One region of the Bacillus sp. SRI_025 genome, then DNA from elsewhere that is predicted to be linked to it. Evidence: riboswitches for the same ligand, from Rfam matches in the RefSeq annotation. Region 1 holds a riboswitch; the other holds the start of a gene.

The links. A riboswitch is a leader RNA that binds a small molecule or an ion and turns the genes downstream of it on or off. The one in region 1 is predicted to bind glycine.
Region 2: another riboswitch for glycine. It lies ahead of AC20OE_RS04215 (amino acid permease); the one in region 1 lies ahead of gcvT (glycine cleavage system aminomethyltransferase GcvT).

Annotation. Positions count from the first base shown of each region.
Region 1 covers NZ_JBYEGB010000002.1:530,072-539,673, reverse strand. Annotated here, with positions in the region: gene gcvPA (aminomethyl-transferring glycine dehydrogenase subunit GcvPA) at 1-1,340, opposite strand, end outside; gene gcvPB (aminomethyl-transferring glycine dehydrogenase subunit GcvPB) at 1-1, opposite strand, end outside; gene gcvT (glycine cleavage system aminomethyltransferase GcvT) at 1,357-2,454, opposite strand; glycine riboswitch at 2,554-2,647, opposite strand; glycine riboswitch at 2,651-2,757, opposite strand; gene AC20OE_RS07710 (DEAD/DEAH box helicase) at 3,006-4,676, shown strand; gene AC20OE_RS07705 (YqhG family protein) at 4,691-5,488, shown strand; gene AC20OE_RS07700 (anti-repressor SinI family protein) at 5,671-5,835, shown strand; gene sinR (transcriptional regulator SinR) at 5,869-6,204, shown strand; gene tasA (biofilm matrix protein TasA) at 6,272-7,072, opposite strand; gene sipW (signal peptidase I SipW) at 7,130-7,702, opposite strand; gene tapA (amyloid fiber anchoring/assembly protein TapA) at 7,754-8,281, opposite strand; gene AC20OE_RS07675 (DUF3889 domain-containing protein) at 8,581-8,859, shown strand; gene AC20OE_RS07670 (YqzE family protein) at 8,893-9,087, opposite strand; gene AC20OE_RS07665 (competence type IV pilus minor pilin ComGG) at 9,147-9,530, opposite strand; gene comGF (competence type IV pilus minor pilin ComGF) at 9,527-9,602, opposite strand, start outside.
Region 2 covers NZ_JBYEGB010000001.1:820,794-830,395, reverse strand. Annotated here, with positions in the region: gene AC20OE_RS04225 (MFS transporter) at 1-942, opposite strand, end outside; gene AC20OE_RS04220 (LacI family DNA-binding transcriptional regulator) at 1,382-2,401, opposite strand; glycine riboswitch at 2,666-2,745, shown strand; gene AC20OE_RS04215 (amino acid permease) at 2,909-4,255, shown strand; gene AC20OE_RS04210 (DUF3169 family protein) at 4,303-4,983, opposite strand; gene AC20OE_RS04205 (helix-turn-helix transcriptional regulator) at 4,980-5,186, opposite strand; gene AC20OE_RS04200 (NUDIX hydrolase) at 5,358-5,981, shown strand; gene AC20OE_RS04195 (DUF4188 domain-containing protein) at 5,993-6,475, opposite strand; gene AC20OE_RS04190 (PadR family transcriptional regulator) at 6,480-7,031, opposite strand; gene AC20OE_RS04185 (hypothetical protein) at 7,186-8,079, shown strand; gene AC20OE_RS04180 (hypothetical protein) at 8,289-9,242, shown strand; gene AC20OE_RS04175 (beta-glucoside-specific PTS transporter subunit IIABC) at 9,584-9,602, shown strand, end outside.

The DNA.
Region 1 (9,602 bases):
TGGCGATCCCCCAATTCCTTGATAAACGTATCAATTTCTTCTTTTGTTCTCAGCTCTGTCACGGCTACAAGCATGTGCTGCTCAAGCTCTGGGTAGTCTAGCCCTAAGTCGTAGCCGCCGATGATTCCTTTTTCAAGCAATCGTTTATTGGCTTCTTTCACAGGCTCCTGTAACTTGATCACAAATTCATTAAAATGAGCCCCTTCTACATCCGCCTGCAGTCCATATTTTTCTGCCTGCGTCTTGGCATAATGGGCTTTTTGCACGTTTTGATAGGCGATGTCTTTTATGCCTGTTTTCCCTAGTGCCGTCATGGCAACAGAAGCAGCTAGCGCATTTAATGCTTGGTTCGAGCAAATATTTGACGTCGCTTTATCTCTTCGAATGTGCTGCTCACGCGCTTGAAGAGTCAGGACAAATCCACGAACACCATTTTCATCTTCTGTCTGCCCGACTAAACGACCTGGCACTTTTCTCATCAACTTTTTCGTCACAGCAAAATATCCGCAGTGAGGTCCGCCAAATGCCGCCGGGATACCGAACGGCTGCGCATCACCAACGACAATGTCTGCCCCAAGTTTACCAGGCGGCGTCAATAGCCCGAGTGCGAGGGGATTGCTAGAGACAATGAACAGGCTTTTTCCTTTATGTGCAATGGGTTCAATGTCTTTTAACGGCTCGACGACACCAAAAAAGTTTGGATATTGCACGAGAACTGCTGCTGTATCATCGCAGACGGCCTTTTCCAGTGCAGCTAAATCTGTCTGCCCTTTTTTCGCAGGCACTTCAACAACTTCAATGTTTTGTCCTTTGGCGTATGTTTTCAGCACCGCTCTTGATTCAGGGTGAACCGTTTCAGAAACCACCACTTTTTTCTTCTTTGTGTGTCCCGCAGCAAGCATTGCCGCTTCTGCTAGTGCCGTCCCGCCATCATACATTGAGGAATTGGCTAGATCCATACCAGTCAGCTCAGCAATCATTGTTTGAAATTCAAAGATCGCTTGCAATTCACCTTGTGAAATCTCCGGCTGATAAGGTGTATACGCTGTATAAAATTCAGAGCGTGAGATAACATGATCGACAATGACAGGCTGGTAATGATCATATACACCAGCACCAAGAAACGATGCATAGGAAACTGTATCCTTATTCTTTGCAGCTAGCCGGGATAATTCCCTGACAAGCGCTGTTTCAGATGCGGCTTCTTTGATGTTGTATGCTCCTTTGAATCTCACCTTCTCTGGGATATCTGAAAAAAGCTCATCAATCGACTGAACGCCGATGACATCCAGCATTTCTTTCTGATCTTGCTCTGTTTGCGGCAAATATCTGTGCTTCATCCTCTATTCCCCCTCGTTATTTGGTTCTTTTATAAAATGGTGTTGTGACGATTTTGGCTTTTAGACGCTTTTTGCGAACCTGTACTTCCACCTCTGCCCCAAGCTCCGCTTCTGAGGTTTCGATCAAAGCAAGCCCGACATTTTTCTTTAATGTTGGGGATTGAGTGCCCGTTGTGACAAACCCAACCTGCTTTTCTCCTGAAAAGACTGGATAATCTGTACGCGGAATCCCTTTTTCAATCATTTCAATGCCGACAAGCTTTCGCTTCAGTCCCTCTTCTTTTTGTTTTTTAAGTGCTGCTTTTCCGATAAAATCAGCTTCTTTATCCGTTTTGACAGCAAAACCAATTCCGCCTTCTAATGGAGAAATATCCTTTGTCAGCTCCTGGCCATAAAGCGGAAGCCTTGCTTCAAATCTCAAGGTATCACGTGCACCGAGTCCGCACGGTATTAATCCTTTTGGCTGCCCCGCTTCTAATAAAGCGGACCAAAGGTGGACCGCATCTTCTGACTGGCAGTAGATTTCAAAGCCATCTTCCCCTGTGTAACCTGTTCTAGAAACGAGCACTTCTTTATTTGCGACCTCAGCTTTTGATAAAAACGTAAAAGGTTTAAGCGATGTCACCTCTTCATCCGCCACCTCTTTGATGATGTCAGCAGCAAGAGGTCCTTGAAGCGCTAGCAAGGCGGTTTGATCAGATATATTTTTGATCAATACGTCATCCTTCTCTTGGTGCTTCAAAAGCCAATCCACGTCTTTATCGATATTTGATGCGTTGATGACAAGTAAATAGTGGTTCTTTTCTTTTTGGTAGACGAGCAGGTCATCTACCGTTCCGCCATCTTCATAACACATGGCTGTATATAGTGCCTTACCGTCTGTCAGCTTAGACACATCATTGGTTAATAACCTTTGTAAAAAAGGAAGGGCATCTTGACCTTTGACGTCCACCTCACCCATGTGAGACACATCAAAAAGCCCTGCTTTTGTTCGAACAGCTTCATGTTCTTCTTTAATGGAAGAAAATTGGACAGGTAATTCCCAGCCCCCGAAGTCAATGGTTTTTGCGCCAAACGTTTCATACGCATGAAAAAGCGGTGTTCGTTTCAACATCAATCGTTTCCCCCTTTTTTTAGTGCAAATGCAAGCTGAATTTTCAGAAAAAAATCACAGCAAAAAAGGACAGAGCGCTCCCTTTTATCAAAAAGAAGTCTCTGTCCTTGCACCTGAAAGTTTACAGCACAACATCATTGTGCGTTTTCCCCTTTGGTGGTTTGCTAAAACGATCAGCAAACACTCTCCAGAGTTGCGTCCGGTAAGAGTACTTTTGCCTGAGAGATTCACTGAATCATTCAGCTTGCTCCTTCGGCGCCTGCCAGTGCAAAATAACCGCCAAGTCTCTCCCCATACCATCATCCGCTCATATTTTTCACATTTATTGGACATACTATCAAAATGGGTGACTTATTTTCTAGATCACTTATCAACATCCTACCATTAGAAATGGATGGAGAGCAACAGAAAAATCATTAACATTTTTAAAATAACCTTTCGATATCGTTCGCTTTTATTCATATATCTAGTCTTTTAGAGACCTCTTAAAAAATGAAGCGTTTAAAAACAGAACAATTTATCAGATCCTACTAGAAAGGCAGGCGACCACATTGAATATTCAAACGATTTTTGATCAGGAATGGGCAAATGAATTTCAGCAGCGGCTTTCATCAGACGGCCCCTGGGCGAACTGGGATATGTATCGATTAGCGACGCAGGTTCAAAAAGTCACAGCCATTGATTCATTCGAGGGGCTGCAAGCTCCTGCGCACCTGCCTGCATTCACACCTTTACAGCACCAGCTCGAAGTAGCCAGAAGAGTCGTAGAAGAAATGAATGGGAAAGCCATTCTAGCAGATGAAGTGGGACTGGGTAAAACCGTAGAAGCAGGACTCATTATCAAAGAATACATGATTCGTGGACTTGCCAAAAAAATTCTTATTCTTGTCCCCGCCTCCCTTGTATCTCAGTGGGTACAGGAGCTGCGGACGAAATTTTATATTGATGCTGTTGAACAAAAAAAGAGCTATGTGTGGGAGCAGTGCGACGTTGTCGTTTCTTCCATTGACACAGCCAAAAGACAGCCGCATCGAGACACGATTTTATCGATTGCCTACGATATGGTCATTATCGATGAAGCACACAAACTGAAAAACAATAAAACGAAAAACTATGAATTTGTGAGAAACCTGAATAAGAAGTTCTGTCTGCTGCTGACAGCGACACCTATTCAAAACCGGATCGGAGAAATATTTAATCTCGTTTCCCTTCTGAAGCCGGGCCACCTAGGAAATGAACATCAATTTAAAGATATCTTTGCCAAAAAGGACTTGCAGCTTGAAGACCATGACCGATTAAAACAGCTCGTCAATAAAGTGATGATTCGAAACCGAAGACAAGACACAGGCATCGAGTGGACAAAACGACATGTCAAAACGATTTCCATTGATTTTTCTCCGACAGAACAAGCATTGTATGATGAAATCTGCAAGCTGAAAGAGAATCCGTCTTATACAAAGCATATGTTTTCCATTATGACCTTGGAACGAGAATGCTGTTCAAGCCGTGAGGCAGTTTATATGACGATTAAAAAAATGCAGGAAGAAGAAAAGCATATTCTCGGCTCTTCTGCTATAGCGCAAATCATGGAGAAAATCAATCAAGTGGAGCAAAACTCAAAGGCGCTTGAAGTGGTCAAACTCATTCAACAGTTAAATGAAAAAGTCATTATTTTCACCGAATACCGCGCAACACAAATTTATTTACAATGGTTTCTACAGCAAAATGGCATTAGCTCCGTGCCATTTCGTGGCGGCTTTAAGCGGGGTAAAAAAGATTGGATGAAAGATTTATTTAGAGAACGGGCGCAAGTGTTAATTGCTACAGAAGCTGGCGGCGAAGGGATCAACCTTCAGTTTTGTAATCAAATCATTAACTACGACCTCCCGTGGAACCCGATGCGTTTAGAACAGAGAATCGGACGTATCCACCGCCTTGGCCAAGAACGAGATGTCCACATTTACAATATGTCAACAAACGGAACAGTTGAAGAGCATATTTTAAAGCTTTTATATGAAAAAATTCAGCTGTTCGAAAACGTCATAGGCGATTTAGATGATATTTTAACGAGAATTGATATTGAAGAAGTCGAAACAGAGTTGCATCAAATTCTCTTCCAGCATGAATCTGATGGAGACATGAAAAAGAAATTAACCCAATTTGCTTCTCATTTAACTGAAGCACAAACACCACTTTTAGAAAAGAGACAGCAGGGCTCATAAAGGAGAGTTGATCAATGGAGCAGCATGACATTCACACCTTTCTTCTCCGTTTTTTCAAGGCGAATCAATGCAGCATATTAGAAGAAAGTGCAGGACATATGACCGTACAGCTGACAATCGAAATGGATAAATTGATTATGAACCGTCCTTTTTATTGGCACTGGCTTGAAAAAACTGGCGGTGTACCTGAACCGCGGCAATTGACTTTCATCACAGATCAAAAAAAAGCGGGTGATACGGTCAGTGGTGAATTCATCCATTTCGGCTCCCCCCGGTTATTTCAAATATTTGAGGCGGTCAAACAACAGGGCCGTTTTATCCGGCTTTATGAACGAGTCAGCCCGCTCACGAACAATCAAATCGCACTTGAGCCATGGCTTGGTCTCAATGTAAAAATTTCTTACCTTGCAGACCGGAAGAAGGATAAGCTTTTATCATTAGGACTCCATCTTATACGCGGAGAAGTCATTGAACAATTTCAAGAAAAGCTGGAAGCTCGTGAGCTGTCGTCTCAAATTCCCGATTATTGTTTTACGATGAGTACAATGATTAAGCCAGAAAGCGGAATCAAACGGCTCTACAGCCTTATGGAGCGTTATGCCCATGAGGAGCCGGACGACTGGGCAGTGCGAGCCGTTCAAAAATGGAAAGAAGACTCCGAACTTTTAAACCAATTTTATGAAGGGACTTCAGACACATCTGTAGAATATGAAATAGAAAGGCAAGCACTCAAAACTTTATACGAACCAAAAATCAGTCTTACGATTGAAAATGGCGGACTTTTTTACTTACAGCAAAAAAGAGGAGGTTGACCCATAGTCCCCTCCCCTTTTATGTGACTTACAATTTTCGATCAGTCTAAAGCTAAGTTTGTCTGTTTGTATTGGGCGGAAACATGACGCAAGCAAACTATGAGGTCTTACCACCTATGTCTTTCCATTTCATGCGTTAAGTGCCTGAAATACATGATTCAGTATTTTAGGAGGGTATTTGTATGGAAAAGAAAACGAACAAATTAGACAGTGAATGGGTTCAATTATTACGTGAAGCTCGCAAGGCAGGACTAACAGTTGAAGAAGTCCGTCATTTCCTCAAATCAAATGAAAAGTCCTCTGAGTCTCCCCCTCTGGTAAGAAGTCATTCTATCAAACCTTTCTGAATGTGCTATAATATCGAAAGGAAGGTGATGACATTGATTGGCCAGCGTATTAAACAATACCGCAATGAAAAAGGCTACTCACTATCAGAACTGGCCGAAAAGGCTGGGGTAGCGAAGTCTTATTTAAGCTCAATAGAAAGAAACTTGCAAACAAACCCCTCCATTCAATTTCTTGAAAAAGTCTCCGCTGTTCTGGACGTCTCGGTTCATACACTTTTAAACGAAAAAGATGAAACCGAATACGATGGTCAATTAGATAGTGAATGGGAAAAACTAGTTCGAGATGCAATGACATCAGGGGTTTCGAAAAAGCAATTTCGTGAATTTTTAGATTATCAAATCTGGAGAAAAAAGCAAGAAGAGGAGTAAAGCGCACGTTTTAGCGCATACTCCTCCAATTGCTATGCAGATCTTGATATCAGCCTAAAGACTGGCTTTATTTTTTATCTTCGCTGTGTGCTTTTTCGTTTTCTTTCACGTAGCCTTTTTCATCCGTATGCTTTTTTGGATTGATCGTTAAACCATTCCACTGAGTCGCTTCGAAGGAAAGATCAATTTGAATCGCATCGCCTTGGTATTTATTTTGGATATAGTGACCAGCTTTATCCTTCGTCTGGTCATTGATAAATTCAATGGTCATTTCCACTTTATCGTAATCAAACGGATTCTTTGGAATGCCGTCATACTCTGGAGCCACTGTTCCATCAACAGTTGCTACATTAATTTTCCCACTTTCATGTAAAAACTTCTCATCGACGGCATGACGAAGCTTTTCAAATGCGGTCTGATCCTGTTTTGACGTTAATTGATGCAAGTCAAGCAGGTTTGCATGGTCTAAAATAATGTTTTTCGGATAACCATTTCCACCTTCGGCTCCAACCGTCAGAACACTCACCTGAAACTGACTGAGAAATTCTTCAGCTGTATTCTTACCGCCATTCTTCGCGGAAGATCCATCTGTAAACTGGCTATAATCAAGACTCATCAGCACTTGGTTTATCGCTAGTGATCCCTTATTATCAAAATGAAATTCTTTCTTGATCCGATCACCAGGTTTTAAGTTCGAAAGGTTGATGGCGCCGGAGTTCTCTTTAGCAGATAAATCCAGCTCTCCTGTCGAGTAGACCGCATTTGCCTTTTCAAAATCATTAAACGCCGCCCATGTTCCCCCGCCGATTAATGCAAGACCTAAAGCCCCTGATAATACACCTAAACGAATTGATTTCTTCATTGCCATGAATAATAAACCCCCTAATATTTTGTTTTATTGAAACCTGATTAGGTTACAAACGATTTAAGCTTGTTCCTCTGACATATGTACATCAGCCGTGTGTCTACGGTGTTTCGCTGCGCCCACAAAATGAATGGTTGAATAAACAAGCAGCATGACACCCGGTATAATAAGGAGCAAAGCAGTTCCAGCTGATGTCCCTGCATACGAAAGAAGCTTTCCTGCATAAGGAATGTTCACTCCCATATACTGCGCAGTCACCTGATCCGCTTTTACCAGCGTGCCGTCCTGATACATATTATTGTCACCCTTCGTCTCAAACGCTTTATTTGCATCCTTTCCCTTCACCCCAACAATTCGGTGGGTCACAAAGGACTGATCCTGCTTTGTTTGGAACGTAATAATATCTCCTTTTTTGAGCGTCTCAGGTGAGGCGACCTGCTTTACAACAATCAGTGACCCAGCTGAAAATTCTGGTTCCATCGAACCTGATAATACTTGCTTCAATTGATAACCGAAAATCTGAGGTTCTCCTCCTGTTGTTCTTGATGACAACACGACAATAATTGAGGCTATCATCACCGTGAACACCACCACATAAAGAATACTTCCAGACATCTTCATCCATTTTTTCATGATCCCTTCTCCCCTTCGCCTATCATTTCTCGATTTAAAAGACAGCTCCATTTAGGACGCCTTTTCTTGACACTTTGAGAGCACCATCTGTTTAGACCAAAAGTACGCCTGATCAGATGCGCCAAATCCTTTAGAATAAAAGATTTTAAATGCATAGATTCCATTTGTTTTTGCTTTATCTGTCGTGACAGTCGCTGTTTCTTGCGACAATAGGGACTTTATGGAGCCCTTTTCAAGAATATGACCATCTTGTAATGGCTCCTGACCATTTCCCACTTTATGTAATTCCCACTTCCATTCAGAGTACGCAATAGGCTGTCCACTATTTTTTAGTGTCATGCTCAGCCTTTGAGGTGCGCAGACTGTTCCTTCGATCATCGTTTGATCGACAAGCTCCAATTGACTTCGATCCCATTTTTTAGGCTGACAATGCTGATCTGTCTGTTCAAAGTTTTCACATGTTTTCATTACAAAATTTTTGTGCTCGACATCGTTAAAAGAGGCATTCGTGGGTGTCATGAGGAAAGATGTCAACATCAAACAAATGGCACAAAAAAGGACAAAGAGCGACTGTTTCATTAATCCCTTCAACTCCTTGAACGGTTGTTCTTTAAAAAGAACGATTATATACAGTATAAGGAAATACCTATAAAACCCAAAACGTCAAATTAGTTCATTTTGTTCTTAAACAAGAACCATTGCGAGAAAATTCTTCCATTTTCTCATTCTTTCGCCATATTCAATATTTTTTTGTGTGACATTTGTACTTCTTAAAACTTACATAAAAATGTAGGATTTGGTCAGGATATGAAGAGGTGAGGTGATGTTAAGTGAAATATGGAAAAATCATAATCATGCTCAGTTTACTGCTGAGTCCTATGATGCTAGACGTCAAACCTGTGGATGCGAGAGGTTTGACTGCCGCCGCAGACCAATGGGAAACGCGAGCAGTCAAAGAAGCCAAAAAAAGATACCCGCTAACGCAAGTCTTATTTAAACAAAAAGTATGGGACCGCCACCGCGATAAGGAATCTGTAAAACAGTATCATATTACGTTAAAAGACCATACAAAGGAATTTGGGGTGTTTGTCACCATTTCCTATAATCCTTACTCAAATAAGGTGAATAAAGTGATTGTTGTGGAGGAATACAACTAAAATGGCATAAAAAAACCGCCTGCTGGCGGCTTTTTACTTTCGTCGATGTCGCTGACGTTTTTTAAGCATCATGGAGAAGCCAAACGGCAGAACCCCAAATAATCGCTGTGAAAACGGCGGTTTTGTTTCCATTTTTTCTTGTTTGTGTTCCTTCCGTTCGTCTCGTGGTGTATTCATATATTTAATGATTTCCTGCGTCATATATTTTACATAGTCATTTGTTTTCAAGCAAATTCACCTCTTCTTCCTTCAAGTGTTACCAGAAAGAGGATGATTTTATACACTGGCTAATCAGGGTTTGCCCATCTCATGATTTCATCGGTCTTCCAATCCAGCATCAGCTCCCGCTCATCGGATAAGCCATCCTTTGTTTTCACCCTCACCAAAGCGAGGACACGTTTTTTCTGTTGATCGCATTTCATCTGCTTCAGTGTCACATGCCCTTCTTCTGTATCAATATAGATCTTCTGCTTTTCACAAATGCGTTTTACTGAGCTGGCAGCTTCACTCACACCCACCCTAAAAAGATGCTGTTTTTTATAAAAAGAAATCGTGAGCTCTGCACTTCTCAGCTCTTTTTGAAAGCCCATCGTTATCGCTCCTAGGATCAAGAGAAAAAATAGGATCACAGCAAGCACATGCGGATAGATAAACCCTTCCTCTCTTTTCACGATTTAGGAACCACCCCTTTATATGTGAAAAAAACGGCTTCATGAACCTTACCAGATCCATCTGTGACTTTC
Region 2 (9,602 bases), on a different contig from region 1:
TGCTGTAAATAGCCCTAAGAAGAAGGTGCTGACAATGACAATGCTGTACGTTTCGATTTGGAAAAGTGAAAGCATTGCAAGGAACGCCCCAATTGGATAAATGATTGCCACCATAATCGGTGAAATGAATTTATCTAAGACGATCGAAAGCAAGAGAACAGATACGAGTGCTCCAATACTAAAATAAGATAGAAGCTGTGTAGCTTGTTCTGTACCAAGTCCGATTAATTTTAACCCGAGCTGTGGAAGCCATGTCTGCCATACGACAAACAATGCAGTCGACGTGAATCCCATAAGTACAACAGCTAAGCCTTCGCCAAGCATTTTTGGTTCTTCCTTCAGCTGGTCTTGTACTGGAAGAGCAGCTTGTGAAGAAACTTGCTTATGGTTCGGGAATGGCATAAAGATTAAGTAAATTCCTACAAGTAAATAAAGAAGCCCTAGTCCAAAGAACGCCCAGCCCCAGAAGATGTCATGTGCCACTAGGTACGCCAAGATAAATGGAAGAACAGTCGCCCCAATGGATACAGACGCTTTTACTAAAACAGAAGCCGAACTTGCCTTTTTCGGAAATGACTCTGTCAAAGCAGGGTAGGTTCCTGAATCAAGCAGTGAGTTGGCAATACCTGCTGAAATCGCAAAGATAAATGCCAGTGTATAACTCGTTGTCGTTGGAATACCGATTAAGAATAATAAGTAAAGAAAATTTCCTGTAATAATGACAGGCTTACGTCCCCAGCTATCGGCTAACCGACCTGAGAAAAAGAGAGCAATGAGTTTACCAATTCCGATCGCCGATACAAGCAAGCTGATTTTCGGAATATCTACATGGTAGCGTTCAGATAAGCTGTCCATGTTGGAAGCTACAATAATATTGATCATGCCAAGCATGAAGTAGTTTAAATACATGCCAAGTGACGATTTAATATAAGGATTTTTCATGTTCCCACTCCTATATTTGAAACCCCTTTAAGGTCAAATTCGTTGTATACCCTTTGTTATTGTTTCCTTCAAAATGAATAATATGAAGCCCATCACAACACCCCTTATTGATGAAAAAATAATGAATATTCATCTGTTCTTCAATCAAGTACATCGTTCTACTAAAATGTAAAAAATAATAACAGCCTTGATTAGGAAGTGAAACTTCATGATTTGATCAGAATCATAAAAAATCACTTTTAACTGTTTTTTGATAGAAATAACGATAGGACTAAATAGGTATAACGATATACTAAAAGAAGCAACGAAATAAATATACTCCTGCATTTTAAATGTGTCAAGTTTATGACTTTGTGATTTAAAAAAAGAAAAATGAAACAAAGAAATAGTTGACTTGTTCAATAAAAAAAGAGAATTGCTGCACACAATTCTCTTTTCATCATGATGGAGAGGTTTCTCTAATATGAAGTTGAGGCTTTAAAATCAATCTCTGCAGCTCTTCATCCTGATCGTTCATTTTATGATATAAAAGGTTCGCTGCTTTTGCCCCGATGGATCGGGGGAATGAAGAAACAGTGGTGAGCGGCGGATGGTACATCTCCGCTTCAGGAACATTATCGAATCCAACCACATCAATATCTTCACCTGGCTGGATGCCCCGTGCTGACAGTGCTTGCATGACTCCAAATGCAACTAAGTCACTAAAACAAAAAATAGCGGTAGGAGGCTCGGGTTGATCCATCACTTGAGCGAGTGCTTCTTTCCCGCCTTCACGAGTAGGTACGATATCAATAATAAGGGAATCATCAATCGTCAGGTTTTCATCGTCATGAGCTCTTTTGAAACCTTTCATCCGCTCAATCCAAGTCGATGAGGTCTTGATGCCGCCTAAGAAGGCGATACGTCGATGCCCCTTCTGAAGAAGATGATGAATGGCCATCCAAGTGCCTTGTTCATAATCAACACCGACATAATCACATTGCACATCTGATAACTCACGATTTGCAAGTACTTTTGGGGTGCGAATTTGATTTAATTGTTTGACGGTTCGAGCAGAGCTTTTCGAAGCTGGGTTTAAAATAATTCCGCCCACTCGGTGCTCTACCATGGTGGAAATGAGCCGCTCCTGTTTGTCGACACTGTCAAAGGTTGTACCAAGTAAAACGGTATAGCCTAGTGATTCAAGCGTGGTTTGCACGCCGATTAAAAATTCCGAAATAAAGGTGTTAGAAATATCTGTGACAATCACACCAACGATATTTGAGCTTTTTGACCGCATGTTGGCAGCTACGCGGTCATATACGTACCCTAAGTCTTCCATGGATTGAAGCACTTTGTTTCGAGTGGCTTCAGAAATTCTAGGATTATTTCGAACAACGAGTGATGCCGTTGAAGTCGAGACACCGGCATGCTTGGCGACTTCCTGTAATGTGACACGCTGTTTGTTCATTTTTTTCATTTATCTTCACCAACTTCAATGGATTGCCTAACTTTGTTCATGATCAAGAGGGATTTCTCCATCAGACGAGCCGAACATCTTTTGGTTTATTATACATGAATTAGGGGGGATTGATGAAGTGAAGACATATGGGTATCACCGTAAATCATAAAAGATTACCATTGACAGCTTTCTGATTGAGGCGTAAAATATAAAATTATTCAGAAATAGCAACATTTTAATTAAATAACGAAGGCTATGATTGCTGTGGGTCACACTATAGCAGGAGCAGCTTCTGGAGAGACCGCATGTATGTGCGGCGCCGAAGGGTTCACAATCTCAGGCAAAAGGACAGAAGAGTACGAAATATTGTATTTGTGATGCATGGATGATGCCGTGTATTACTTTTCTCTATTTTGCTATTCTTTTATGACCGTGAGATTGGAGCGCATCCAATCTCTTTTTTTATGGACTTTTTAAAGAGTTCATTATTTCAGTATAAGATCGTGTCGTAGGAGGGTGTTAGCATTGGCACAACAAGAATTAAAACGAGATTTATCAAACCGTCATGTGCAATTGATTGCCATTGGCGGAACCATTGGAACAGGGCTGTTTTTAGGCTCTGGAAAAGCCATTCAATTGGCAGGTCCATCAATCATTTTTGCTTATTTAATTGTCGGAATGGCCATCTTTTTTGTCATGAGGGCACTTGGAGAATTGCTTTTATCGAAGGCGGGCTATCAGTCATTAACCGATATTGCAGAGGACTATCTCGGCCCGTGGGCATCTTTTGTGACAGGGTGGACATATTGGTTTTGCTGGATTATGACAGCGATGGCGGATGTCATTGCGGTCGGAGTGTATGTGCAGTATTGGTTTGATATCCCGCAATGGATTCCTGCTATCATTTGTTTGTTGATTTTACTAGGATTGAATCTATTAACGGTGAAGCTTTTCGGAGAAATGGAATTTTGGTTTGCACTCATTAAAGTGATTACGATTCTATTACTGATCGGTGTTGGAATTGTTCTTTTAATCATTGGTTTTCAAACCGATGCCGGACCGGTGACAGTAACGAATTTATGGTCTCATGGCGGGTTATTCCCGAATGGTGTCACAGGCTTCTTGCTGTCATTCCAGATGGTGATTTTTGCGTATGTGGGAGTTGAACTGGTTGGCGTATCCGCAGCAGAAACAGCTAATCCGCAAAAAAACATTCCCTCTGCGATTAATAAGATTCCATTAAGAATTCTATTTTTCTATGTGGGTGCGATCTTTGTTTTACTATGTATCAACCCATGGTCTGAGCTCAGTGCATCAGAAAGTCCTTTTGTGAAAACCTTTGGGCTCATTGGGATACCAGTAGCAGCGGGGCTTATCAATTTTGTTGTGTTGACGTCTGCGGCATCAGCTTGTAATAGCGGCATGTTCTCGACAAGCCGTATTCTGTATAATCTCAGTCATCAAAAGCAGGGGCCAGCTTCCTTTGGACGTTTGAACAAGCACGCTGTCCCGAGTAATGCGCTATTTGTTTCAACGATTGTAGTATCGGTCGGTGCACTTTTAAGCAAGCTGATTCCCGAACAAGCCTTTGGGATTGTTACCACGATCAGTGCCATTTGTTTCATTTGGGTATGGAGTATTATTTTAATTTGTCATTTGAAATATAAAAAAACACGGCCTGAACTGCATGCAGCATCTACCTTTAAAGCACCGTTCACACCTTTTGTGAATATTTGCGTTCTTGCGCTCTTTGCAGCCATTCTCGTGATCATGCTCTTCGCAGATGCAACACGTCCTGCGTTGCTATTGACACCGGTATGGTTTGGTTTCTTATTTTTGATTTATACACGAAAGAAACGCCGTGCATCGTAACGGACGGAAAAAGCACAGCCTTTTGACAGAGCTGTGCTTTTTATCATTTAACGATTTCTAATCTTCAACACATAATTTGCATTCAAAATGATCAAAACAATTCCAATCACCATGATCGAGAACAGTTGAGAGTGATTGGCTCCAAGGGAATACACAATCAAAATAAACATGGCACTAGTCAATAGAATATTCATCATTTGATACGTGTGAAACAGTCCGCCAAGCATGACATGCTTTTCCCCTTCGTCTGAAATGGCGAGCAGCTTTTTACTATAATCTTTGTCGGACGGACTTGGCAGATTGCGATTAGGATAGACAAGTGTAAGAACGGATATCGCTACATAAGAACTGATAATGGTGACGATAAATAAAGCAGCATTGACCAGAATCAACCAGAGGGGCTGCTCGGTGACGATGGTTATACCGATGGCAATAATGGACAAAATCGTACTCACCGTATTGGCTAATGTCGAATCAGTAAAGGTCCGATATTGCTTTGCCTCCAGTTCATCTTCCTCATCTCCAGAGACCGAAAGAGACACTCTTTTTTTCATACGTGAAATCCCTGAAAAACAATAAATAATCAATAAAATTGTCACTCCACTGATAACAAGAGTCGCTTCAAATGCAATATCAATAAGTGTCATCTCAAATTCGGCTGCCAGCAGACAGTAAGCACCGAGAAAGCCAAGGAGAGCACCTAAGAGCATTTTGTATACAGTTTTCATGATAGTTCATCCTCCTCGAATAGAAAAATACGTTCAATGGGTTCCTGAAAAATTCGTGAAAGCTTAACAGCGAGCAAGAGAGACGGCATTAATTCATCACGTTCCATTAAGCTGATGGTTTGACGAGAGACCTTTGCACGTTTCGCAAGCTCAGTTTGGTTTAAACCATCACGCGCACGAAGCTCTTTTAACCGATTTTTCATTCTGTCACCTCAAGTTTTAATTGAAATCTTTCCTTGATTGTAAAGCATTATATTCAATTTGACAAGTAAAGTTGTCAAATTGATAAAAATAATTGTCAGAAAGATCATCTTTATTGAAAAGGTGAACCATGATACGCTAAAGGAAAGAGAAACAGAAAACAGGTGATGGCCGTGTTCATTGATCAATTAAAAAATGACTTACATCAATCACAACCGTTGTTCATTGGAGAAGAGACAGCGTTCAAAGCAGCAGTCCTGATCCCTTTAGTACAAGTAAATGGAGAATGGCATATATTATTTGAGGTACGATCGCTCACCATGAGAAAACAGCCGGGTGATATTAGTTTTCCTGGGGGCAAGCTCGACGGCAGCGAAACAGCACAGGAGGCTGCACTGCGAGAAACACATGAAGAGCTGGGCATTCCGCCAGAATCGGTCGATATCCTTGGACAGCTCAGTCCTTATATCGCTTCTCCATCCTTCGTCGTATACCCATATGTCGGTATCATTGATGAGCAAAAAGTGAAACACTCCTATAATCAAGAAGAAGTAGAAGAGACCTTTACCGTGCCTCTATCATGGCTCAGCCAATATGAGCCGTACCTACATCATGTATCCGTTCAGCCAACACCAGGAGAGGACTTCCCTTATGAAAAAATCATGAATGGTGAAAAATACAGCTGGGGGAGCCGGTCGATTGAGGAATGGTTTTATGATTATGAAAACTACACCATATGGGGATTAACAGCCCGCATATTAAAGCATTTTGTATCTGTTGCAAAAAGAAATTCCTAGAGAATCGCTCTCTAGGAATTTGTTGTATTCAGCCGTTCCTTCGCTGTTTGTTTTCCTTTATCAATTGGAATAGGCGCTCTCGCTTGGCTCAGTCCGTAGGAAGGCATGTTCACGTAGATGGATTCATACGAGCCGGCTTGAATTTGGTATGTTTCATGATAGATGCCCACCGCATCATTATTTCGTGCCATTTGGTTAAATCTTTTCCAAGCAGCCAAATGCTTCTCCATCTTGGCATAGGCAAGGAGGTCATCTGTTGATTTCCAATATTGAATCATCGCTGTCGTGCGTAATCCAAAGTAATTTTCTGTCCCAAGAAACCCTAGCTCCTCTTGATGGGTATACAGCTCCTTGATCATGCCAGGCATCGACATGAACACAGGCATCCATTGATGAATGGCCCAGCGTTTGTTGATCCTCATTCCGATAATGAACACCACAATCGAATCAGAATTGTCCGTTGTAAATCTGCCAGCACGTATGTCTTTTTTCATTCATTTACCCTTCCTTCTTCATCGAATGGAATGTCTCCACGCACCAATCAATTCCAGCTTGAGCCACTCTTTTCCCATAATCTAAAGTAAACAGCCAATACTTTGCATCCGCTTCATCTGGGTAAAGCTCTTGAATGTTTTGTTCAATCGCAACATATGTCTCATAACGAATACGGAGCTGCCTCTCATAATCCTGTAAAAGCGCTAGTTTTTTCTCAAACGAAAGATATTGACCGAAGAATAACTTTAATAACACCTCATTACGCTCTGTTGGTAACTGATCGAGCGGCTGCGCCAGCCATTCTCTTAACGTGTCCAGTCCTTTTTCAGTCAAATGATATTCCCGCTTGTCTGAGCGACCAGAGCTAGCAGCAGGTGAAACCTCCGCAAGGCCTTCCTCGACTATTAACTTTAAAGCTGGATAAATTTGTCCATAACTGATTTTCCAAAAATGATGCAAACTCCTATCAATTAATTGCTTCACTTCGTATCCTGACTTACAATCTGTCGTTAAAATACCTAAAATCGCATACGTCGTATCATTGTATTTTTTCATATCAACACACCTATCTAAAAGATATATCATTTAGATATATAATAAATGATGTGAAGTGGCAGATACAAGGGGTTGTTGAAAAATAAATTCGATAAAGGAGGTGACTCACTCATATATTGATAGAAAAAATGAAATTCTGTCGGTGGAGGTATGTATGAATAGATCGAAAATCTGGATCGTGGCAATTCTAGCGGTACTAATCATGGGTGCTGTCAGCTGGATAGCATATCAAACAAATACAAAAAAGAGTGTATTGAATCAATCTTACGCCTTTGCATATAAGACCAAGAATCATGTGAACTGGTTCAAAGTAACGGAGAAAAAAGGGAAAGTAACAGGTCATCTGAATGAAACCATTTTGGAGGAAAACCCAAAAAGGCATTTTGATCCTAATCTATTTATCAACAAATATAAATTAACCGGCAAAACGATTGAAAACGGTTACGAATTTCAAGTAAAGCAAGGGAAAGAGACGGTCACATATGAAGTTCACCTTGCTGAAAAAGATCTTTCTGTGAAAAAACAAGGTGAAAAACAAAGCATCACATACAAAGCAGTTGATCAAACAAAACTACGTGCTGTTCAAAAGGACATTCATGACCGATATGAAGAACTGATGGAGGACACTGAAAATAGATTTCATGATTATGTAAGAAACTTCATTAAGAAAGTAACGGGCGCTTATGGTTATCTGTATACGGCAGAGGATGGTTCATACCAGCTATTTCTAAAAGTAAAACGAATGTATATGCAGTCTGAATGGGCAGGTTCTTTTCTGATGAGAACGGTCCCAGGAGATGGTGGAGCACCTTATAAAGAAACGAAACATACAGCCGGCGGTGTTTCAGATGGGATAATGTTTGATTTGAGTACTTATCCTGCAATTGAAAAGGGTTTTATTTTAGGGGAAACTGACCGAGACGCAACATCAATTAGATTTCCCTTTAAAATGGCAGGCGGTACAATAGAATTTAAAGCTGTCACGAAAGAGGAATATCAAGAGCAAACGGAAGCATTTAAAAAGCAGGCTGAAGAAAAGAAAAAATAGATCGTATTGGACCAGGTGAATAAGGGTTAATAACATATCTGAATTCTCCATGAAAAAAGGATATTATTTGCATAGATGTAATATATTATTAAGAAAATACTTATCTAAATTTTCTAGAATCTATTTTTAAGTGAATAAGAATTTAGTTGAATATATGGTAAAATATTGTTGATGTTGATTTCTCAAATTAAATATTAGAGGAGGTAAGTATGTGCAAATTGAAAATCTGGGTCGTGTCTATCCTAGCCATACTCATCTTGGGTGGAGGCGGCTGGACAGCATATCAAGCAATCGCACAAAAAAATTCATTGAATCATTCCTATGCATTTGCGTATAAAACTAAGGATAGACTGAACTGGTTCGAGATATCTGAGAATAAAGGCAAAGTAACAGGTCATTTGAATGAAAGCTATATAGAAGAAATTTGGTGGGACCCTCAATTATATAAAAAACAATATGTCATAACCGGCCATTCAAAAGAAAATGGGTATGAATTTCAAATGAAAAAAGGAAAAGAAACGATCATATACGAAGTTCATTTTTCGGGGAAAAACCTTTCTGTGAAAAAACAAGGCGAGAAGCAAAGCACGATTTATAAAGCAATCAATCAAAAAAAGCTAGATACGTATCAAAAAAAGATTCAAAATCGACATCAAAATCTAGTTGATTCATCAGAAACTAGATATTATGAAAATATGAGACACTTCAGGGATAAAGTGGCGAAAGTATATGGTTTTCTATATACGGCAGAGGATAAACAACTATTTTTACAAGTGGAAAGCATGCATGTTGAGATTGGATGGAACGGCTCGTTTCTAATAACAACTGTTTCTGAAGAAGGTTGTAAGCCCTATAAAGAAATGAAATTAGAGGTCGGAGGCTATACTGATGGGGGAGAATATTTTGACATGAGTTATGATCCTATAATTGAAAAAGGTGTCATTATAGGTTCGACTGATCGAGATGCAAAATCAGTAAAGCTGCCAATTAAAAAGACAGACGGTACAGTAGAGTTAAAAGTTTTCACGGATAAGGAATATAAAGAAATTCCTAAACCATATATCATGACAGGCGATTCAGTAGAGTTAAAAGCTGTCACGAAAAAGGAGTATGAAAAACAAGCGAAAGCATTTAAAAAGAGGGCAGAAGAAAAGAAAAAATAGATGAATTTAAACCAGATGAGTGAATCAACTTATCTGGTTTTTTGTAGAGAAAAATATTGTTGATTGATGATAGAAGGAACAAAAGAGTAGAAGGTTTCCTATAAGTGAATAGAGAAAAGTATTTTAGGTATATAGACCCTAATGATTTTTAGAAAAATAAATGTTGACGCTTTCATATAATGCATATATACTAAAAACAAATCCAATATGAATAAATTAGACATGTGACTGGTCATGCAGGCAGGATCTAAAAACGATGAATTTTTCTTTTATTTGTCGTTTTAGGTCCTTTTTTTATTGCCAAAATATAGGTCTCGTGTATGAGAAAAGGGGGAGAAAAAATGAATTACACACAAGTTG